One region of the Kitasatospora sp. NPDC023385 genome, then DNA from elsewhere that is predicted to be linked to it. Evidence: riboswitches for the same ligand, from Rfam matches in the RefSeq annotation. Region 1 holds a riboswitch; each other region holds the start of a gene.
What was found. Region 1 has a riboswitch for cyclic di-AMP ahead of AC0B61_RS00895 (glycoside hydrolase family 16 protein). Riboswitches for the same ligand answer to the same signal wherever they lie in the genome.

Region 1 (7,484 bases):
CGCTGTGGTCGATGGAGAAGAAGCGGTAACCGGGGGCGGTCCGGGCCGGGCCGATCAGGGCGTCCGCGACCTTGGCGTGGAAGGGACCGCCGGCCATCGCCTGGCCGTTGAAGAAGATGCGCGGCATGGGTGGTGAACTCCTCAGCTGGAAAAGGCCGTTCCGTACGGCGTCGAGAGGACAGGTGGATTCGTCGCCGTACGGAACGGAGCAACGGGCCGCCGGAGTGCTACAGCCTGGCAGGCGGCAGCGGTGGCACCGGCGGATAGATTGGGCTCAGCCCAGGAGGGGAAGCGCGGGGAGGGTCAGGAAGTCCGCGAACTCCTCGGCCAGGGCGACCTGTTCGAAGAGCTGGGCGGCCTCGCGCCAGCGGCCGGCCGCGTAGGTCTCCTCGCCCAGCTCGGCGAGCAGGTCGGCCAGCTCGGCGGCGACCAGGGTGCGGACGAGTTCGGCGGTGGCCTTCTCGCCGGTGTCGGACAGCACGACCCCGTTGTGGATCCACTGCCAGATCTGCGAACGGGAGATCTCGGCGGTGGCGGCGTCCTCCATCATGTTGAAGATGCCGACCGCGCCCATCCCGCGCAGCCAGGCCTCGATGTACCGGAGGCCGACCTGGACGGCGTTGTGCAGCCCCGCGTGGGTGCAGGTGCCGCCGGCGCCGGCGATGTCGAGCAGCTGGGCGGGGGTGACCGGCTCGGCGGGGCCGGGGTTGTCCTTCTGGTCGGGCCGTTCGCCGAGCACGGCGTCGAAGGAGGCCCGGGCGATCGGCACCAGGTCCGGGTGGGCGACCCAGGAGCCGTCGAAGCCGTTGCCGGCCTCGCGGTCCTTGTCGGCCTTGACCTTCTCCAGCGCGGCGGCGTTGACCTCGGGGTCCTTGCGGCTGGGGATGAACGCGGCCATGCCGCCGATCGCGTGGGCGCCGCGCCTGTGGCAGGTCTGCACGAGCAGGCGGGTGTAGGCGGCCATGAACGGCGAGGCCATGGTGACGCTGTTGCGGTCCGGCAGGATGTAGTGCTCGCCGGCGTCGCGGAAGTTCTTGACGATGGAGAACAGGTAGTCCCACCGCCCGGCGTTGAGGCCGGCCGCGTGGTCGCGCAGCTCGTACAGGATCTCGTCCATCTCGAAGGCGGCGGTGATGGTCTCGATCAGGACGGTGGCGCGGACGGTGCCGTGCGGGATGCCGAGCTCGGCCTGGGCGTGGGTGAACACGTCGTTCCAGAGCCGGGCTTCGAGGTGGCTCTCGGTCTTGGGCAGGTAGAAGTACGGCCCGGAGTTGGGGTCCTCGGCGCCCTTGGCGAGCAGCCGGGCGGCGTTGTGGAAGAAGTACAGGCCGAAGTCGAGGAACGCGCCGGCCACGGGGGTGCCGTCGACCAGCAGGTGGTTCTCGTCGAGGTGCCAGCCGCGCGGACGGACCACGACGGTGGCGAGCTCGGCGGCGGGCTTGAGGGCGTACGCCTTGCCGGCCGGGGTGGTGAAGTCGATCCGGCCCTCGAAGGCGTCGATCAGGTTGACCTGGCCGCTGACCACGTTCTCCCAGGTCGGGGAGGTGGCGTCCTCGAAGTCGGCGAGCCAGATCCTGGCCCCGGAGTTGAGGGCGTTGATGACCATCTTGCGGTCGGTCGGGCCGGTGATCTCCACCCGCCGGTCCTGGAGGGCGCGGGGTGCCTCGGCGACCTTCCAGTCCGCGGCCCGGATCTGCGCGGTCTCGGGGAGGAAGTCCAGCGTGCCGGCTGCCGCGATCTCGGCGCGGCGGGCCTTCCGCCTGGCCAGGAGTTCCTGCCGGCGGCCCTCGAAGGCGCGATGGAGGCCGACGACGAAGGCGATCGCCTGCGGAGTGAGCACCTCCTCCGCCCGGTGGACGCGAGGACCGGCGACAGTGACGACCGGGGCGGCGGGGGAGGCGCCGGCGGGTCCTTGATCTGCAGCCATGAGCAGGACACTCCTAAGCGGTTGAGCCTGGCAAAGGGAGTTCCGGTGGGAACTTCCTCGGGAACTTCCTCGATCGGAACCCACCTGTCGGCGAGTTCGATTCTGTAAGGTGGAGACTAGTTTCCGCGATACAGAATTTCAACGGTTTGTTGAAGAGGTCGCCGGGACTCTACTCCTCCCCGACAGCGAAGGGAACGCCGGTGGTCGCGACCCCCGACACAGCATCGACGACAGGCTCCGACCGCGCGAGCGGCGGCGTGCAGTCCGTCGAACGCGCCTTCCAACTCCTGGAGGCCCTGGCCGACTCCGGCGGAGTGGCCACACTCAGCGAGCTCTCCACCAGTTCCGGCCTCCCGATGCCGACCATCCACCGACTGGTTCGTACCCTCGTCCAGCAGGGCTATGTCCGCCAGGACACCGCCCGCCGCTACACCCTCGGCCCCCGGTTGATCCGCCTGGGCGAGACCTCCGGCCGCCTGCTCGGCAGCTGGGCCCGCCCCTACCTGGCCGAACTCATGGAGGCCACCGGCGAGACCGCCAATCTGGCCGTCCTGGAGGGCGGCGAGGTGGTCTACGTCGGGCAGGTGCAGTCACGGCGCTCGATGCGGATGTTCACCGAGGTCGGACGACGGGTCCAGCCGCACTGCACCGGCGTCGGCAAGGCTCTGCTCGCCCAGCTCCCCGAGGCCGAGGCCCGCGCCGTCCTCGGCCCCAACCCGCTGGCCGCGCACACCGAGTACACGGTCACCGACCCGCAGGAGCTGATGCGCCAGCTCGCCGAGGCCCGCGAGAGCGGCTACGTGGTCGACGACCAGGAGCAGGAGATCGGCGTGCGCTGCATCGCGCTCGCTGTCCCGGGCGCGCCGACACCCACCGCGCTCTCGGTCTCCGGACCGGAGGCCCGCATCCGGGCCCTGGAGGAGCAGGCCGGGGCCGCCTCGCTGGTCCCGGTGATGCGGCAGATCGCCGCCCGGCTGGGCCAGGTCCTCGCTCCCTGACGTTTCGTCAACCCCCGCTTCCCGCCAGATCGCCACTGGAGGAGGACGGGCAAGGACCGGCGCACAGCCTCCGTCCTCCGTTCGAGCGGACGGCGGGCGGGTTGCGCCCCGGTCGCGGCGGCGGCTCGGCCACCCTGGTGCGGACGCGGCCCGCAACGGCGCGGGCGGCCGGAAACCGAGGGCAGGGTGAGCGGCATGGAGCACCGGGGAGTGCGCGGCACCGTACGGGACGGCACGAGGGGGACGGCTTCGGGCGGGGTTTCGAGCGGGGCCTGGTCAGGCGGGGCCGGGTGGTCCGCAGCGGTGACGGCGGTGGCGGCGGGCTGCGCGCTGGCGGTGCTGTCCACCGGCCCGTCCTGGGCCCTGCGGCGGCCCGAGCCGCGGCCGGCGGTGGAGGTCGTCGCGCCGGGCGCGCCCGAGGCGTCCGTCCTGCCGGCGGTGGCCGACGCGTCGACACTTCCGGCGCCGGCCGAGGCGTCCACGCTTCCCGCTCCGGCTGGGCCGTCCACACTTCCGGCGCCGGTCGGGCCGTCCACACTTCCGGCTGCCGGAGGCTCCGCGGTGCCCGCCGTGGCCGGACCGTCCACCCTGCCCGCTCCGGCGGCCGTGCCGTCCGACTCCGACCTGGCGGTGGTCCGGCTCGATCCGGACCCGGCGCCGCCCGGCGGCACCACGACCGTCCACGCCTTCGTCGCCAACGGCGGCCCGGACACCACCGCATCGCCGTTCACCGTCGTGGTCACCCTGCCGAGGGGCGTCAGCGCCGAGGGCCCGTTCTTCCCCCAGGACTGCAGGGTCCTGGAGCGCGGTCGGCAGGTCCGCTGCGTCTTCGGCCCCGGACTGCCGTCCCTGCGCAGCGCGACCGCGCTCATCCCGGTCCGGCTCTCCCCCGAGCTGCCGATCGGCACGCTCCACGGCGGCTCGGTCGCGGTGCACGGCGCGGACGACCAGGACGGGAACAACGACCGGCAGCCGTTCGACATCACGGTGGTCGCTACGGCTGCCGGTTCCTGAGAGCTGCCGGTTCCCGGACCACGCAGGCCCGGGTCCACGCGGGCCTGGGCCTGCGCGGGCCCGGGCCCGTATGACTGTGGGCCCGTGTGGCTGTGGGCCTGCGTGGCTGCGGGCCTACGCGGGCCCGGGTCTAGCGGTAGACGCGGACGTAGTCGGCGGCCATGGTGATCGGGGCGGTCCCCTGCGGCGCGGGGTGGTACTTCCCCGCGCACACCGACAGGTTGAGGATCAGGTACGCCGACCAGTTGGCGCCGACGCCCTTGCCGTCCGAGAAGACCTTGGCGCCGTTGACGTACCAGTCCACCGAGTTGGCGCCGTAGTAGGTGCCGATGGTCACCCACTGGTCCTTCGCGATGGCGCTCGCGTCGGTGTAGTACTTGGGGTTGCCCGGGTTGACGTGGTTGGTCAGCTCCAGCAGGTTCGGGTTGTCGGGGTGGTACTCGAAGGAGTCGATCTCCCCGTTGCCGTTCTTCCAGGTCCACAGGGCCGGCCAGGCGCCGGTTCCGGAGGGCAGCTTGACCCGGGTCTCGGCGTAGTCCCCGGTCTTGACCTGGAAGCCCTCGCTGGAGCCCTCGGTGGTCAGGAAGCCGGTGTTCCAGGACTGCGTGCCGTCCTCCATGGCCGGGCCGCCGGGCGTGGCGGTGAAGGTGGCGACCCCGTTGGCGACGCTGACGTTGTTCTTGTTCAGCCAGTCCAGCTTGTTGTCGCCCGGGTTGTGGTTGCCGTACTTGTACGCCGTGCTCTTGTCGCCGACCCAGCGCTGGCCCCAGCTGATCGGGCTGTTGAAGTCGTCGGACCAGGTCAGCGCCTTGCCGGCGACCGGCGACGACGGCGCCGGGGTGGTCGGGCTCGCCGTGGCGCTCGGGGAGGCCGTCGGGGTGGTGGTCGGCGTGGCGGTCGGGGTGGTCGTCGGAGACGGGGTGGCCGTCGGGGACGGGTTCGGCGTGGACGTACCGGCCGCGGAGACCACCAGCTGCTGCGCGGGCAGGTTGTGCCAGGCGCCGCCGAGGTCCTGCCAGAAGCCGAACTGGCTGTACGTCCCGGCGGGCAGGGTGCGCGCACCGCTGGTGAAGTTCACCCCGCTCGGGCAGATCTGCACGTTGGAGGCGTTGCCGGGGAAGTCCAGGTTGGCGCCGTGGGCGTCGCGCACGCCCACGCCCACGGTCTTCGCGGTGAAGCAGGCCGAGGAGTGCAGGCCGAGCGAGGCCGCGGTGGCCTTGCCCGCGACCATGGTGGCGGGGGCGAGGCGGTCCTGGGTGACGGTCGGCGCGGTGGCCGCCTGGGCACCGGCGACGGACGGCAGTCCGAGCAGGCCGGCGCCGGTGATGGCGAGGGCCCCGGTGGCGGCGAGCGCGGCGTTGCGGCCGTGGCGGGACGGGCGGGCGTGGCGCGGCGCGTGGCGCTGGGCAGGCTTGAGCATGAGATGACCTCTGCGACGCCTGCGAGGTGAGCTGTCGGGTTCGGGCTGCAGTTGCCCGGCCGCCTGAGGAGCGGCTTCACCCCTAGCCGCGGTCCGTACGCATGAGCGCACGAGCCGGGCGCCGACCTTGGTTCCCCCGCTCCCGTCCGCTGTGGTGCTCGGTGACCCGCCGACGGGTGGACGGGACTCGGCGTCCCGGCGGCGGGGTCCGCGAGGGCGGACGACCGTTGCAGGCTAGGCAGGCCGTACGTGAACGGACAACTCTGCCGGGCCGGTTGTCGTGCAGCTCACAGTGGTGTCGATCAACGACGCTGCGTGGCGGCGGAGTTGGATCAATCCCCGATTGGGCGGACGGCGGGCGGTCGGCGAGCAGGCGGCCAGATCGAAAGGGCCCCTCCCCGGGACGCGCTCCCTGCCGGACGCGACGGTGGCGGATCAGACGGGACCGGACCGTGGCAAAGGGCCGACCGAGTGCACCCGGTCGGATAAATTGGAGGCCTGACATCTTCCGCAGTGCACAAGAGCACCCCACACGGACACGAGGAGCCGCCCCACCATGATCGCGCCCTTGCCCGCCTTCGCCGGCCGCACCTACCTCTTCCGGGCCGACAACGGCGCGGCCTTCCGCAACACCTACTCGGCCGACGGCACTCGGCTGCGCTGGGAGGGCCTCGGCGAGTCCGCGGGCCAGTGGGAGGACGTGCGGCTGCACGTCGCCGAGGTCGCGCCGGAGGTCTACTTCGTCAGCTGGACGGAGCAGAGCGGGATCACCGTCAGCCACGTGATGGACCTTGGCAAGCTGACGGTGCGGGCCTTCTGGACCTTCGAGGGCGAGGGCGGCCGGGTCGGCGAACTGCACACCGGGACGCTGGAGCAGGTGGCCTGAGCCGCGCGACCACCGCACCCCCCGGGGCGTCGAAGCTCTGGGGCGTCGAAGCTCTGGGGCGTCGAGGCTCTGAGGCCTCGGGCTCCGGGGGTGCGGGTCGTTCGGATGCTTGGTCGTCGGGCGGGCCCGGTCCGGCTGTCAGGCGGTCTGGTTCGGCACCTTGAGGTGCTGCGACAGCCACTCCAGGGAGGACGGCAGCAGCGCGCTCCACGTCTCGAAGTTGTGGCCGCCGTTCTCCAGCATGCTGTACGAGACCGCCATCGGGCTCTGCACCGCGTTGACGAAGGCCTCGGTCTCCTGGCGGTAGTTGCCGTCGCCCTTCTTGGTGCCGGCCAGCAGCACGGACGCCTTCGGCTGCGGCAGGTTCTTCAGCCGCCACATCAGGTCGGCCTCGTCGCGGCGCCGCTTGCTGCCGCCGAAGAGGTCGCCCGTGGTCGGGTCGTCGGCGGCCGCGTAGTAGGCGGAGAGGGCCACGGCGGTCGGGAAGACGTCGGGGTGGCGCATGGCCAGCTTGAGCGCGCAGTAGCCGCCGGTCGAGTTGCCCATGAAGGCCCAGGCCTGCGGGTCGGACGACACCCGGAAGCTGGCCTGGATCGCCGAGGGCACGTCCTTGGTGAAGTACGTGTCGGACTGCGGGCCGTTCGGGACGTCCTCGCACTCGGTGTCCTGCGGCAAGGCGGGCGAGGGGCGCATCAGGACCATGACGGTCGGCTGCATCCGGCCCTCCTGCAGCAGCTTGAGCGCCGCACCCGGGTAGTTGAAGCGGGTGATCAGATTCTCGGCGATTCCTGGGAACCCGGTGCTGACGATCACCGCCGGGAACTGCTTGTGGGCGTACTCCGGCTGGAAGTACTGCGGGGGCAGGTAGACGTAACCCTCGGTGGACAGGCGGCTGACCGCGCCGTCGATGCGGACCTTCCGGATCTCGCCGGACTGGCCGGGCTCTCGCCCCAGGGCGCCGCCGCCCTTGACCGAGGCGTGGCCGATCGTCTCCACCAGCAGGCGGCCGGAGGCGTCCGCCTTGTTGTGGATCACCACCGGGCCGGTGTCGCCGGTGCCCAGCAGGTCGTCCCAACTGCTGTAGAAGGCGAAGTAGTTGTTCGCCACCAGGCCGAGCGCGGCGAGCACCGTGAGCTGGGTGGCGAGCAGCGCGCCGATCCGGCCGAGCACCGCCTGCCAGGACTTCCCGGCCAGTCTGGGCCACAGCCAGACCGTGCCGGCCATCATCACGACGGCGAT
Region 2 (7,484 bases), on a different contig from region 1:
GCGACCGGGTGGTCCGCCGGGGCGAGGACGTTGCCCCGGACGGTGGCGAAGGCGATCAGCCCGCCGCCCGCCAGCAGGCCCGCGCAGATCAGCATCGCGGTGTGGAAGGCGGAGTCGACGGCGGACGGCACCCGGTAGGCGTCGCCGCTCAGCCCGGCCAGCGCCGGGAGAGCCGCCACCGCGAGCAGGCCGGCCGCCCGGGCGGCGGCGTTGTTGACCCCGCTGGCGATGCCCGCGTGCCGGACCTCGACGGCGGCCAGCACGGTGGCTGTCAACGGCGCGACCAGCAGCGTCATGCCGAAGCCCATCACCGTGACGGCGGGCAGCACGTCCGCCCAGTACGAGGAGTGCGGGCCGGTGCGCAGCATCAGCAGTACCCCGGCGGCGCACAGCAGCGGGCCGACGGTGAGCGGGATGCGCGGGCCGATCCGCTTGCCGAGCCGACCCGCGCGGGCCGACAGCGCCAGCATCAGCACCGTGATCGGCACCAGTGCGAAACCCGAGACCAGCGGCGAGAAGCCGGCGACGATCTGCAACTGCACCACCAGCAGGAAGAAGACGCCGCTGAACGCCGCGTACACGCACAGCGTGACCAGGTTCACGGCGGTGAACAGCCGGGAGGAGAACAGGCCGAGCGGCAGCATCGGCTCGACCGCGCGCCGTTCGACGACCACGAAGGCGGCGCCGAGCAGGACACCCATCACCCCGCTGACCCACACCGTGGCGGAGACGCCCTCCCCGGCGGCGGTCAGTGCGTAGGTGATCGCGCCGAGGGCGAGCGCGGCGAGCACCGCGCCGGGCGCGTCGAAGCGGCCGGACGCGCTCTCGTCCCGGCTCTCCGGCACGGACCGGGTGGTGACCGCGATCACGGCGGCGGCGAGCGGCAGGTTCAGCAGGAAGATCCAGCGCCAGCCGGGGCCGTCGACCAGCCAGCCGCCGAGGAAGGGGCCGATCGCGGCCGACACCCCGCCGAGGCCGGACCACAGGCCCACCGCGGCCGAGCGGTCGTCAGGGTGGAAGACGGCCTGGAGCATGGCGAGCGAGCCCGGGGTGAGCAGCGCCCCGCCGATGCCCTGCACGGCGCGGGCGGCGATCAGGACCTGGATGTTCGGTGCGGCGGCGCAGGTCGCGGAGGCGACGGCGAACCAGACCACGCCGATCAGGAAGACCCGGCGCCGGCCGTACCGGTCGCCGAGCGCGCCGCCGAGCAGGATCAGGCCCGCCAGCGTGAGCAGATAGGCGTTCAGGGTCCATTGCAGGGACGCCAGGGAGGCACCGAGGTCGGTGCCGATTCGGGGCAGGGCGACGTTCACCACGGTGCCGTCGAGCATCGCCATGCTGGAGCCGAGCACGGTCGCCATTAGTACCCAGCGACCCTGCGCGGTGCCCAGGCGCAGGGTGCCGGCCTCGGAGGTGGACACGGCCCGATCCTGCGCCCCGTGGGGCGTACGTGACAAGGGTCACCGGCGGGTGTGTCGGTCGGATGCGCTGCGTGATGGGCTGGCTGCGCAGTGTTGGGGATGTGGGCGGAGGGTCGTGGATCAGTGGCGCGCGGTGAATGGATTGTGTACGCATCGTGCAGGGGGGCATCCGGAGGGTCACCGCGGGGCGGTAGGTGGTTGTCGATTCAAGAGATCGACATTGCTTCACCCGAACGGATGGGTTTTAGTTCAGCGACCGCCCGGCCAGTCCGGACGGATCCGCCGGGCGGAACGCCGAATCCTGCCGCTGCCCGGTGGTTCGAACTGAACTCTGTACGGCAGGAGCGGGGGACCCACAGGTAAGTCGCCGGACCGGAGTTCGCGCCTCAGGGCGCGGACGACCAGGGCCGGCTAGGGGTGAAGCCGCGCATGCGGCCGGGCAACTCCAGCCCGAACCCGACAGCTCACCTCGCAGGCGTCGGAGAGGAAAGTTCCATGCCTGCACAGGCCCGTCGTATCGTCCTGCCCCGCGCCGCCCGTATCGGCATCGCCACCGCCGTCACCGGCGTCTCGTTCGTCCTTCCGCTCGTGACCGCGGTGAGCGCCCAGGCGCACACCTCCCCGGTTGCCCCGGCCGCCCCGGTTGTGCAGTCCGCCGCCGGCGCCGAGGCCCAGCCGGCCGCCCAGACCGCCGCGCCTGCCGCGCCCACCGCGCCCACCGCGCACGAGAGCTACCGCGTCGTCAGCGGCGACACCCTGTCCAAGATCGCCGACGTCAAGCACGTCGACGGTGGCTGGCAGGCGCTGTTCGAGCAGAACCGCTCGGTCGTCGGCGCCAACCCGAACCTGATCTTCCCGGGCCAGCAGCTCGCGATCGCCGGCCACCCCGCCGCGCCGTCCGCGGACGCCGCCCCGGCGAAGCCGGCCGCTCCCGCCAAGCCGACTGCGCCGGTCACCCAGGCCGCCGCGGCCGCAAAGCCGCAGGCCCAGGTCCAGGTCCAGGTCAAGACCGAAGCCGCCAAGCCGGCCGCCCAGGTGCAGACCCAGGTCCAGACCGCCGCCCCGGCCCAGGCCGTGACGGCCGCTCCGGTCGCCGCCACCTCCGGCTACGTCGCCCCGCTGGCCAACCCGGTGCTGGGTGAGGCCTACGGCGTGGCCGGCTCGATGTGGGCCTCCGGCCACCACACCGGCCAGGACTTCGTCGCCTCCACCGGCACCCCGCTGCGCGCCGTCGCCAACGGTGTCGTGGTCAAGGCCGGCAACGGCGGCGCCTACGGCAACGAGGTCGAGATCAAGCTCGCCGACGGCAAGTACGCGCAGTACGCGCACCTCTCGTCGATCGGTGTGAAGATCGGTCAGACCGTCACCGTCGGCCAGCAGCTCGGCCTCTCCGGCGCCACCGGCAACGTGACCGGCCCGCACCTGCACTTCGAGATCCGCACCGGTCCGGAGTACGGCTCGGACATCGACCCGGTCGCCTACCTGCGCGCGCACGGCGTCGCGCTCTGACCCTTCCGGGGCTTCAGGAACCACCGCTGCTGCGGAGCGAATCGATCCTCCGGGATGGTCATGTCGGGTGACCGCTCGACCGGGTGATCGCCGTACGGCGGACATGGGCGCGGGACACGCCCAGGCCGGCCCGGCTCGTGGGACCAACCTCCCTCACGAGCCGGGCCGGCCACTGCCTTTTCCGGGGTCGGCCAGGGGTGGCTGGGGGTGGTCGGGGGCGGCTGGGGTCGTTCGAGAGCGCGCTCACAGCTGGGGGCGGTCTCGCCGGCGGTGCCGGCGCTCGCGGTGCGCCGGTGGCGGCCGGTGCGGTACGCGCGGATGGGGCGGATCGTGCTGGAGGGCGCCGTCGAGCGGTGAGCCCGTCTCAGCTGCGGTGGACGGGCTGGCCGGAGCGGGCGGCGGACAGCAGGTCGTGCATCCGGTGGCCGAAGTCCTCGGTGTCGCGGGCCGGTTCGGGGAAGACCAGGCGGACGTCGCGGTGGCCCTCCGGGTGGTCCAGGCGCAGCACCAGGCCGTGGCGGTCCAGGGCGAGCGGGCGGACGTCCGGGGTGCGGGCGAGGAGCGCCGGGTCGAGCAGGCGGGTGAGGACGTCGAGCGCGTCGGCGTGGTCGTCGGCGAGGTGGGTGAGCAGCGCCGCCTCGTGGCGGGCCAGCGGGTCGGGGGCGGCGAGGGCGAGGTCGTCGGCGGTGATCGCGCCGGTGCCGTACGGGGTGGCGAGGACGGCGTGGGCGACGTCCACGCGCAGGTGGACGCTGAGGCCGTCGTCGGCGAGGTGGGCCAGGTGCAGCCGCCCGGCCAGGGTGAGGCGGGCGCGGACCCGGTCGCGGACGGCGACCGGGGAGACGTCGGTGACGTCGAGGACGACGGCGAGGCCGTCGGTGGCGTGGGCGGCGGCCGCGGTGAGCGGGGCGTCCAGTGGGGCGCGCAGCCGCAGGCGGGAGCCGTGGACGGAGACCGGGGTGTCCAGGGCGTGGGGTTCGCCCAGGGCGCGGACGGTGAGCGAGGAGGTCGCGCCGAGCAGGCTGTGGATCCGTTCGGCGGTGGTGGGCTCGGGGACCTCGGTGTCGCCGGTGGGCAGGCTCATGGACGGACCTCCAGTAAGTTAGGTGAGCCTAACCTAATGTCCGTGCCGGGGTGTGGCAAGCAGGCGTCCGTGCACGGTGGGGGCCCGGACGCGGGGAGGTGTCCGGGCCCCCGGTGGGCGGGTCGGAGGGGGCGTCAGGCCACGACGGCCTGGGCGTCGATCTCGACCAGCATCGGCTCCTGCGGGAGCTCGACGAAGACGGTGGTGCGGCAGGGCTTCACCCCGCCGGGCTTGATGTTCTCGCCGATGAACTCGGCGTAGACCTCGTTCATCAACGGGAAATCGGCGCGCTTGGTGAGGTAGACGCGGAACATCACCACGTCCTCGATGGTGGCGCCGCCGGCCTCCACGATGGCCTTGACGTTCTCCAGGGTGCGCCGGGTCTGCGCCTTCACATCGCCGCGGTGCAGGTACTCGCCGGTCGCCGGGTCCTGCGGGCCCTGGCCGGACACCTGCAGGATCGGGCCCTTGCGGACGCCCTGGGAGAACGTCCAGGCCGGGGCGGGGGCGCCGTCGGTGCGGATCTCGGTCTTGTCGGAGGACATGGGGTGCGGGATTCCTTACGGTCGGTGGCAGGGCGTCAGTTGTGGTCGGGGCGGCCGCAGTCGGCCGAGACGGCGCGGGCGGCGGCGAGCAGCTGGGGGAGGAGGTCCAGCACCTGCTCGTACGGGAGGACGACGTCCGGGACGGAGATCGAGGCGGCGGCGACCACCCGGCCGCTGGCGTCCCGGATCGGCGCGGCCACGCAGTTGATGAAGGCCTCGTGCTCGGCGTGGTCCTGCGCCCAGCCCTGGGCCGCGACCTTCTCCAACTCCCCGAGCAGCGCCTCCGGCGTGGTGAGGGTGCGCTCGGTGTGCGGGGTGAAGTCGATCCCGGCCACCACCCGGCGCCGCTCCGGCAGCGGGAGGTCGGCCAGCAGCACCTTGGCGACGGCGGCGCTGTGCAGGGCGGCGCGCAGGCCGATCCGGGAGTACATCCGCACCGGGTGGCGGGAGTCGAACTTGTCGATGTACACCACCTCGCCACCCTCGTACGCGGCCAGGTGCACGGTCTGGCCGGTGGCGGCGTTCAGCTCGGCCAGGTGCGGGGCGGCGATCCGGCGGATGCCGCGCTGTTCCAGGGCCAGGCCGGACAGGGCGAAGAGGCCGGCGCCCAGGTGGTAGCGGTAGGCCGCGTCGCGGTAGACGAACCGTTCCTCTTCGAGGCTCTGGAGGAGACGGAGCACGGTCGTCTTGTGAACACCGAGCACCTCGGCGAGCTGGTCGAGGGAGCGCTCGCCCTCGCCGAGCTCGGCGAGGATGCGCAGGGCGCGGGTGACGGTCTGGCTCATCGTGCTCCGCTTCCAGGGCTGGGATTTCCGCTCATTGTGCCCGGGCCCCGGTGGGCGGTCGTCCGGGCGGTAGGGCGCTGGAGCTCGGTGGCCAGGGCCGGCCCGGCGATGCCGTCCGCGGTGACCCTGGTGGCCGCCCAGTGCGCGGGGGAGGCGTCGAGCAGCGCGGTCACCACGGCGGCGGGCGGCAGTTCGGCCTGGTCGCCGTGGGCGGTCAGCGCGCAGGCGGCGCTCAGGTGGCCGAGCCGCAGCCGACGGCGCTGGTCCAGGCCCCGGACAGTGCCGGCCAGGTAGCCGGCCGCGAAGGCGTCGCCCGCCCCGGTGGCCTCCACCACCTCGACGGCGAGGGCCGGCTCGGTGACCGCCGTACCGTCCCGCTCCAGGGCGGTGACGTGCCGGGCGGCGTCCTTGACCACCAGGGTGGCGGGCGAGGGGAAGCGCCGGCGCAGGGCGGCCGGGTCGTCGGTGCCGAAGGCGGCCTGCGCCTCGTCGGCGCCGAGCAGCAGCAGATCGGCGGCGTCCAGCAGCGGCGGCAGCACGGCCGGGTCGCGGTCGCGCCAGAGCGAGGGGCGCCAGTTGAGGTCGAAGCTGACCAGCCGGCCCGGACGGCGGTCGGCGAGCAGGGCGCGCAGCAGCGCCAGGCAGTCGTCGGAGAGCGCGGCGGTGATGCCTGACAGGTGCAGCAGCCGGGCGCCGGACAGCAACGCGGCGGCCGCCGGATCGGCGAGCACGGTGGGGGAGAGTGCGGCGGCCGCGGAGCCGCGCCGGTGGTAGTGCAGCCGGCTGCGGCCGGGGCCGAGGTCGTGGTGGTGGCCGGTGGTGCCGCCGACCTCCTTGAGGTAGAGGCCGGTCGGGCGGTGCGGGTCGACCGCGACGGCCGAGACGTCCACGCCGCGGGCGGCGACCTCGGCGAGCAGTCGGCGGCCGAAGCCGTCGTCGCCGACCCGGCTGATCCAGGCGGTGGGCACGCCGAGTGCGGCCAGGGCGCCGGCCACGTTGGACTCGGCGCCGCCGACCGAGAGCCGGAAGCTCTCGACCGACTCCAGCGGGCCGGGGCGGTCCGGTAGCAGGACGGCCATCGACTCGCCCACGCACACGGCCGTCGGGGGAAGGCCGGGGCGGGTCGGGCCCTGGGGGTCCTGTCGCGGCATGTGCTGGGCTCCTGTCTGCGGCCGTTCCGTCGAGAGCGGGCCGACGGCGCCGACCGGCACGTCGATTCCGACCGGCGCGTCGATTCCGACCGTGCGTCGACTCCGTCGTGCGCCGACTCCGCCGGGAGACGGGCGGCGCCCGTCGAGCGCGAGCCGGAGCAGGAGCCGCAGTCGTGGAGTGCGGCCGGTTTCCGTTGACCGTGATCCGGCGCCGATGCTAGAACCGTGCTGGCAACATGTGCAACCCTCGTTGCGCATGTTGCAACATATCGGATGGAGGAAGACCGTGGAGCAGACCTTCGCAACCAGCGGTACCGGCCCGGGCATCGACGCCGGCGCGGTGGCGGCCCTGGCCGACGAACCGCTGGACTGGCGGTTCAAGGCCGCGCCCTCGCCAACTCCCCGCGCCGGGCGGCCGGACGCCGCGCCCCGGGGCCGCACCGTGCGGGAATGGCTGGCCACCGGCCCGACCCTCTCCTCGCTCGGCACCCCGCTGCTCACCCTCGACGGCGCCGCGCTCGACCACAACATCCGCACCATGGCCGACTGGTGCGCCAAAGCGGGCGTGGCGCTCACCCCGCACGGCAAGACCACCATGGCACCGGCGCTCTGGCAGGCGCAGCTCGACGCCGGAAGCCACGGCATCACCCTCGCCAACCTGCCCCAGGTACGGGTCGCCCGGGCCTTCGGGGTGCAGCGGATCCTGCTCGCCAACACCCTGCTCGACCCGGCCGGACTGGCCTGGCTCGCCGACGAACTGGCCGCCGACCCGGGCTTCGCCTTCGTCTCCTGGGTCGACTCCGCCGAGAGCGCGCGACTGATGGACGAGGCACTGCGCGCCGCCGGGGCCGAGCGGCCGGTCGAGGTGCTGATCGAACTCGGCGGCCCCGGCGGCCGGACCGGCGCCCGCGGGCTCGACGCCGCCGTCGAGGTCGCCGCCGCCGTACTGCGCGCCCCCACCCTGCGCCTCGCGGGCGTCGGCGGGTACG
Region 3 (7,484 bases), on a different contig from region 1:
GCGACCCGGCTGGCGGAGAAGCTGCAGGCCGAACTGGCCGAGGTGCGGTCCGCGGCGCGGGCGGACCTGGACCGGCAGCGCAGGGAGTTCGAGGGCGTCCGGCGGGAGGCCGAGTCGCTGCGCAAGAAGGTGCGCTCGCTGGAGAGCGACACCCGCCGGGCGCAGGCCGAGACGCGCCGGGTGCTCGCCGAGCTGGAGGCCGTGAAGGCCCAGGGCGCGGCCGAGCGCGGCGCCGCCGAGGTCGAGGCGCGGCGGCTGAAGCACCGGGTCTCGGAGTTGGAGACCGCCGCCGAGCAGGGCCGCCGGTCGGCCCGCGAGGGGCGCGGCGTCGAGGACATGCGGCTGCGGCTGCTGCTGGACACCGTGCTGCAGTCGGCCCAGGGGCTGCAGCGGGAGCTGGCGCTGCCGGTCTCCCAGATCCGCCCGGCGGACCTGGTGGAGGCGGTGGTGCCGGGGGCGGCCTCGCCGCACGACGTGGCACGTCGCGGACTGGCCGATGACGACCCGGCGCTGCTGGACCAGCTGCTGGCGATCCCGCAGGTGCACCTCGTGGTGGACGGCTACAACGTGACCAAGACCGGCTACCCGTCGCTGCCGCTGGAGCAGCAGCGGATCCGGCTGCTGGGCGGGCTGGCGATGCTGGCCCAGCGCACGCAGGCGGAGGTCACCTGCGTGTTCGACGGGCAGGACCTGGACGTTCCGGTGATCATGGCGCCGCCGCGCGGGGTCCGGGTACGGTTCAGTCGGACCGGGGAGACGGCGGACGAGTTGATCCGCCGTCTGGTGCGGGCCGAGCCGCAGGGACGTCCGGTGGTGGTGGTCTCCACCGACCGCGAGGTCGCGGAGGGCGTGCGGAAGGCTGGCGCGCGCCCGGTGGCGTCGGTACTGCTGCTGAACCGGCTGGCCCGGCCCTGAGCCGGCCGGGCGGTGTGATGCCTGGTCAGTGCGGGTTCCGGGGCATTGTGCGGGTCCGGTGAAGTCGGTGTGGGAAACGGACTTCACGCCTTCGGGGAGTAGCAAATCGGTTAGATCTTCACTAGGGTCTGGCGTCAAACCTATTTTCCGGAATCTCATTCAATCGGGTGAGTCCGATGGAAGAAGGAGCAGGACCCTTGGCCTCCCACCGCCGTCCCAAGCAGCCGAGCCGCGCGCGGGTCTCCGTGCTCACCGCTGCTGCTGCGACCGCGGTCGCGCTCTCCGCCCAAGTGGCGGCGCACGCCGCGCCGCAGCCGAACAAGACGGACGTCAAGGCGCAGATCGACCAGCTCCAGCAGGAGCAGGAGCAGGCGTCCGAGAAGTACAACGGCGCCAAGGAGCGGGCCGACCAGCTGCGCAAGCAGTCCGACCAGCTGCAGGACCAGGTGGCCCGCAGTCAGGAGCAGATGACCCAGCTGCAGGGCGGTCTGGCCGAGGTGGCGGGCGAGCAGTACCGCAGCGGCGGCATCGACCCGTCCGTCCAGCTGATGCTCTCCTCCGACCCCTCCGGCTACCTGGAGAAGGCCTCCACCGTCCAGCAGGCCAGCACCAGCCAGGCCGAGGCGCTCAAGGGGCTGCTGGACCAGCAGCGCCGGCTGGACCAGGAGAAGGCCGAGGCGGCCGCCGTGCTGGCCTCGCTCGACAGCACCACCAAGGACCTGAACCAGGCCAAGGCGGACGTCAACACCAAGCTGAAGACCGCCCAGGACCTGATGAACTCGCTCAGCGCGGCCGACCGCAACGCGCTGAAGGCCCAGCAGGCGCAGGACGACCGGGCCTCGCGCGGCAGCGACCGGGTCGACCTCAGCAGCCTGCCGCCGGCCAGCGGCTACGCGGCCACGGCCGTGGCCAAGGCGATGAGCAAGCAGGGCTCGCCGTACGTGTGGGGCGCCACCGGGTCCTCCACCTTCGACTGCTCGGGCCTGATGGTCTGGTCGTACGGGCAGGCCGGAGTCTCGCTGCCGCGCACCTCGCAGGAGCAGGGCCACTACGGCACCGCCGTGCCCGGGCTCGCCGCGGCGCAGCCGGGCGACCTGGTGATCTACGGTCCCGACATGCACCACGTCGGGATGTACATCGGCAACGGCATGGTGGTCCACGCGCCGCACACCGGTGACGTGGTGAAGGTGATGAAGGCCGACGCGATGCCGATCAACACCATCCGCCGGGTCTGACGGTCCGACACGCCGCACGGGCCCGGCCGGGGCTGTGATCCGCGCCACCCTCAGATCGGGGGTGGCGTTCGGCTTTTCGCAGGTTTGGCGACCACCTGGTGAGACCTGATCAGCCTTGCGTGCCGCGATGGTCACCAACGGTCATTTTCACAAAAGAACTTGGGTAATCTTCTGTCTTATTTCTGACAAGGATTTGAACCGATCACGGTTCAGTTACTAGGGTCATGCCCCGGACCACCGCACAGTCGATCACCCAGCCTGGGTGGCGGCGGTGGTTCCCGCCGAGTTCGCGAGGCAGCGGGGCAGGTCGAAACGACTTGTCCGACAGGGGAGCCCAGTGGTCGGGGGCGGCTGCGGAGCGGAGCCGGGGAACCATGTTCCTCCGGGGTGAATCGGCGCCAGGTCGGCCTTGGAAGGCCGTGAGGCGTCGTAGGGCATACTTCCAGCCCGAACCCGTCAGCTCACCCGGTAGGCGGACGCAGGAAGAAGGAGCCCGCCTTCGTGGCGTCCCACCGTCGTCCCAAGCCAGCCGGCCGTGCCAGGGTCTCGATCCTGACCGGTGTCGCCGCCGCAGCCGTCGTCCTCTCCGCGCAGTCCGGCGCCCACGCCGACCCGCAGCCGACCAAGGAGCAGGTCAAGGAGCAGGTAGACCAGCTCAACCAGCAGGCCGAGGTGGCGACCGAGCAGTACAACGCCGCCCAGGAGAAGCAGCAGACGCTGGAGAAGCAGGTCTCCGGCCTGCAGGACCAGGTGGCCCGCCAGCAGGACCAGGTGACCGAACTGCAGGGCGGCCTCGCCGAGATCGCCGGGGAGCAGTACCGCAACGGCGGCATATCCCCGACCGTCCAGCTGATGCTCTCCACCAGCCCGGACAACTTCCTCAATCAGGCCGGTGCGCTGAACCAGGCCGGCGACACCCAGAAGAACCAGCTGAAGCAGCTGCAGGAGCAGCAGCGCAAGCTGGACCAGGACCGCAGCGAGGCCCAGGGCAAGCTCGCCGAGCTGGAGTCCACCACCCAGCAGCTGAAGGCCTCCAAGGACGACGTCCAGACCAAGCTGAAGGCCGCCCAGGACCTGCTCAACACCCTGACCGAGCAGGAGCGCCAGGCGTTGCGCGCGGCCGAGGAGAAGGCCGCCGCCGACGCCAAGGCCCAGGCCGACGCCGCCAAGGCGCAGCAGCAGGCCGCCGACCGTGCCTCGCGCGACAACAGCCGCACCGACATCTCCGCCGGGGCGTCCGCGCCGGCCGCCAAGCCGGCCGCCCCGGTCCTGGCCCCCGGCAGCTCGCACGGTGCCGCCGCGCTGGCCGCCGCCGCCTCGAAGATCGGCAGCCCGTACGTGTGGGGCGCCGCCGGCCCGGGCTCCTTCGACTGCTCCGGCCTGATGGTCTGGTCGTTCAACCAGGTCGGCGTCTCGCTGCCGCGCACCTCGCAGGAGCAGGCCCACGCCGGCACCCGGATCGGCACCGACCTGTCCCAGGCCCAGCCCGGCGACGTGCTGATCTTCTACGGGGACGCCCACCACGTCGGCATCTACGCGGGCAACGGCCAGGTGCTGCACGCTCCCAAGCCGGGCGCCTCGGTCCGCTACGAGGCCGTCAGCAACATGCCGCTGAGCAGCATCGTTCGGGTCTGACTCCACTCGGCTCCGCCAGGCCCGGTCTTCCGTCACGGAAGCCCGGGCCTGCGGCTTTTCCGGCGGATCGGGCTGGTGTCCGATTGGGGGGCGAATATTCGGGTTGGGAGGGGTTTGGACTCGCTTGCCCGGACTCGCTAACGTCTGCCACCGGACTCCCGCTCGACGGCCGCATGCCATGGTGCGGCGGCGGGGCCGCGCCGCAGGATTGGAGCCGTTGCCGCCATGCCCGTGCACCGCCGCCCCCAACTGCTCGCCCGCGCGCTGGTACTGACGGCGGCCGCCACCACCGCGCTGGGCGTGGCGACCGGCGGCAGCGCCCAGGCCGCCCCGGGCAGCCCCGAACCGGCCGACCGCAAGGACGTCCAGGCGCAGGTGGGGCAGCTCTACGACGAGGCCGAGCAGGCGTCGGAGAAGTACAACGCGGCGCAGGAGGCCCAGCTCAGGCTCCAGGGCGAGACCACGATCCTGCAGGGCGAGATCGCCGTCGCCCAGGACCAGCTCAACCAGCTGCGCGGCGACCTGGCGACCGTGGCCGGGGCCGAGTACCGCAGCGGCGGGATGACCCAGACCGCCCAACTGATGCTCTCGTCCGACCCGGAGGGCTACCTCGCCCGCGCCCGCGCCCTGGGCCAGGCCTCGGAGCGGCAGCGGGAGGCGCTGCACGAACTGGTGAGCCGCCAGCGCCGGCTCGACCAGCGCCGCACCGAGGCGGCCGGCAAGCTCGCCGAACTCGACCAGGCCCGCCGCTCGCTCGCCGACAGCAAGCAGCAGGTCCAGCAGCGGCTGGCCCGGGCGCAGAAGCTGCTCAACGGCCTGGGCGCCGCCGAGCGGACCAGGATGGCCGTCCAGGACGCCCGGGACGCCGAGCAGCGCGCCACCCGGGGCACCGACCGGCTGGACCTCGGCTCCACCCCGCCCGCCTCCGAGCGGGGGGCGGCCGCGCTGGCCGCCGCGGTGCGGATGATCGGCTCGCCGTACGTCTACGGTGCCACCGGGCCCCGCGCGTTCGACTGCTCCGGTCTGATGTACTACAGCTGGCGGCAGGCCGGAGTGACCCTGCCGCGGACCTCGCAGGCCCAGGCGTACGCCGGGCAGCGGATCAACCTGTCCGACGCGCGACCGGGAGACCTGGTGATCTTCTACCGGGACATGCACCACGTCGGCATGTACGCCGGCGGCGGCGTCATCGTGCACGCCCCCTACCCGGGCGCCAGGGTCCGCTACGAGAGCGTCAACGCCATGCCGGTCGCCGGGGTGGTCCGGCTCTGAGCGCGCCGACCGCCGGCCCCGCCGACCGCCGGCCGACCCGCATACCCCGCCGCGCGCTGTCCCGACGCGGCGCGCTGCTGCTCGCGGCCGGCGGGCTGGCCCAGCTCTCGCTGCCGCCCGCCGCTCCGGCGGCCCCCGCCCGCCCGGCGGCCGACCTGCACGCCGAGGTGGGCGCGGTGCTCACGGAGCGGGCTCGCTCGCTGCCGGAGCGCACCGGGCTGCCGATCGCCGAGGCGGCGTACCGCAACCTGGTGCTCGCCGCGGGCCGCACGCCGGACCGGGCGAGCGCCGCCGCCGACCTGGCGGTGCGGATCGCCGGGTACGACGACCAGCCGGTGGTGTATCCGCGCCGGATCGGGCTGGTCCGGGCCGGTGACCGCTGGCGGGTCGAGCGGGAGGAGGCCACTAGCGGGCCGCCGGCGCTGTGGGACCTCGGCGCCACCCGCTCCGCCCCCGGCGCGCAATGCCTGGTGCTCGGTCTGGCCGACGGACCCGACCCGGCCGGGCTGGTCGCGGTGGGGGACCGGGCGGTGCCCGCCGTCGGCGCGGTCTGGGGCGATGCCTGGCCCGGCCGGCTGCTGCTCGAACTGGCCGCCACCGAGGCCCAGTTCGCCCGGCTGCTGGAGGGCGACCCGGCGGACTGGGCGGACATGGCGGCGGTCACCGTGGCCGCCCCCGGGGCGCCCGTGCACACCCCGGCGGACCGGGTACTGGTCAACCCCGAGGCGTTCGGGCGGCTCAGCGACTTCGGCCGGCAGGTGGTCGTCACCCACGAGGCCACCCACGTCGCCACCAGGGCCGACACCCGGTCCTGGACCCCGCTGTGGCTCTCCGAAGGCGTCGCCGACTGGACCGCCTACCGCGGCTCCGGCCGGACGCCGCGGCAGATCGCCCCCGAGCTGGCCCGGGACGTCTCCGCCGGAAAGCTGCCTGCCGAACTGCCCGCCGACCGGGACTTCGCCGCCGGCGCCGCCGGCATCGCCCAGGCCTACGAGCAGTCCTGGCTGGCCTGCGAGTTGATCGCCAGCCGCTACGGTCCGCAGCGGCTGGTCGCCTTCTACCGGGCCGTCGGCGCGGGCGACGGGCAGGGCGAGGACCGGGACCACCGGACGGACCGGCTGCTGCGCGGCGAACTGGGCATCGGCCTGGCCGAGTTCACCCGGCTCTGGCTGGACGCGGTGGCCGCGCTGAAGGACCGGGGCTGAGACGCCCGTCAGCGCCGCTGCTCGGCGGGGGCGCCCGGGTGGTCGATGCCGTCCAGCAGGTCCTGCTCGTACGCGATGCCCGGGCGCACCGGGTAGCCGGAGGGGGGCAGCGCGGCGGGCTCGCGGTCCAGGACCACGGTCGCCGGCAGCGGCGCCTCGCCGCGGGTGGAGCGCCACAGCCGGACGCAGGACAGCACGGTGGCCGCCACCAGCAGCCCGTTGCGCAGGGCCAGCACGGTGACGGCGCCGGGCTCGCTGGCCAGGACCTGGGTGAACATCGTGGGGAACTCGACCAGCGTCAGCGGGCAGGCGAGCAGGATCAGCAGCGCCACCGGCCGCTGGCTGGTGCCGCGCACGGTCAGGCAGACCGCCGCGACGCCGACCAGCCAGACCAGGTACTGCGGGCTGATCACCCGGCTCGTCACCACGAAGACCAGCAACGCGCACAGCGCCGCGTCGTACATGGTGGCCGCGTTGCGGCGCCTGGAGGTGAAGCGCCACAGCAGCAGCCACAGGAAGCCCAGCACCGTGCCGGCCATCATCACCTTGCTGATCACACTGACCCACGGCCCGAGCATCTCGGGGGAGCCGTAGTTCATGGTGACCTTGCCGTCCCAGCCCCCGGCGAGCCGGGCGAAGTGCAGTGGCAGCGCGCCGACCGACTCCACCTCGATGCCGCGGTCCTTCTGGAAGGCCAGGAAGTCGAAGGCGCCGTTCATGCCCGCCGCGAGCAGGAAGCCGATCGAGACGGCGGTGGCCGCGGCCAGCGTCCAGGAACGGCGGGTGCGGCGGCCGGAGGGGGTGCCGATCAGCCCGAGCAGCGGCCACACCTTGACGATGCCGCCCAGACCCAGCAGAAGCCCGCCGACCGCCGGGCGGCGGACCAGGGCCAGCAGGCCGGCCAGGGTGACCGCGGTGACGATCACGTCGAAGCGGTTGTAGATCATCGGGCCGAGCAGCGGGACGCCCGCCACCCACATCCAGGCGCCGGTCAGCGCCCGCCCCCGGCGCAGGCCGGTGCGGACCAGCAGCGTGACCGCGGCGGCGTCGGCGATCCCGCAGACCACCCAGAACGAGACCAGGTACGACCAGGGCAGCAGCCCCGGCAGGAGGATCACCAGCGCGGCGCCCGGCGGGTACTGCCAGGTCACGTCGTCGAACGGGAAGGTGCCGGTCTGCAGCACGCCGTACCAGGCGTGGTAGATCATCCACACGTCGGCCG

Region 2: linked by a shared signal. The riboswitch ahead of AC0B61_RS21845 (M23 family metallopeptidase) and the one ahead of AC0B61_RS00895 (glycoside hydrolase family 16 protein) in region 1 are both predicted to bind cyclic di-AMP.
Region 3: linked by a shared signal. The riboswitch ahead of AC0B61_RS19980 (C40 family peptidase) and the one ahead of AC0B61_RS00895 (glycoside hydrolase family 16 protein) in region 1 are both predicted to bind cyclic di-AMP.

What each region holds. Positions count from the first base shown of each region.
Region 1 covers NZ_JBVOOL010000001.1:200,487-207,970, forward strand. The annotation lists gene AC0B61_RS00875 (allophanate hydrolase-related protein) at 1-127, opposite strand, end outside; gene aceB (malate synthase A) at 275-1,927, opposite strand; gene AC0B61_RS00885 (IclR family transcriptional regulator) at 2,128-2,925, shown strand; gene AC0B61_RS00890 (hypothetical protein) at 3,121-3,939, shown strand; gene AC0B61_RS00895 (glycoside hydrolase family 16 protein) at 4,070-5,359, opposite strand; cyclic di-AMP (ydaO/yuaA leader) riboswitch at 5,361-5,526, opposite strand; gene AC0B61_RS00900 (phenolic acid decarboxylase) at 5,916-6,245, shown strand; gene AC0B61_RS00905 (alpha/beta hydrolase) at 6,384-7,484, opposite strand, start outside.
Region 2 covers NZ_JBVOOL010000013.1:206,811-214,294, reverse strand. The annotation lists gene AC0B61_RS21850 (MFS transporter) at 1-1,361, opposite strand, end outside; cyclic di-AMP (ydaO/yuaA leader) riboswitch at 1,734-1,914, shown strand; gene AC0B61_RS21845 (M23 family metallopeptidase) at 1,917-2,930, shown strand; gene AC0B61_RS21840 (DUF2470 domain-containing protein) at 3,295-4,014, opposite strand; gene AC0B61_RS21835 (RidA family protein) at 4,149-4,559, opposite strand; gene AC0B61_RS21830 (IclR family transcriptional regulator) at 4,595-5,344, opposite strand; gene AC0B61_RS21825 (sugar kinase) at 5,341-6,495, opposite strand; gene AC0B61_RS21820 (alanine racemase) at 6,782-7,484, shown strand, end outside.
Region 3 covers NZ_JBVOOL010000012.1:62,512-69,995, forward strand. The annotation lists gene AC0B61_RS19970 (NYN domain-containing protein) at 1-915, shown strand, start outside; gene AC0B61_RS19975 (C40 family peptidase) at 1,113-2,150, shown strand; cyclic di-AMP (ydaO/yuaA leader) riboswitch at 2,486-2,641, shown strand; gene AC0B61_RS19980 (C40 family peptidase) at 2,652-3,785, shown strand; gene AC0B61_RS19985 (C40 family peptidase) at 4,011-5,057, shown strand; gene AC0B61_RS19990 (hypothetical protein) at 5,234-6,262, shown strand; gene AC0B61_RS19995 (glycosyltransferase 87 family protein) at 6,271-7,484, opposite strand, start outside.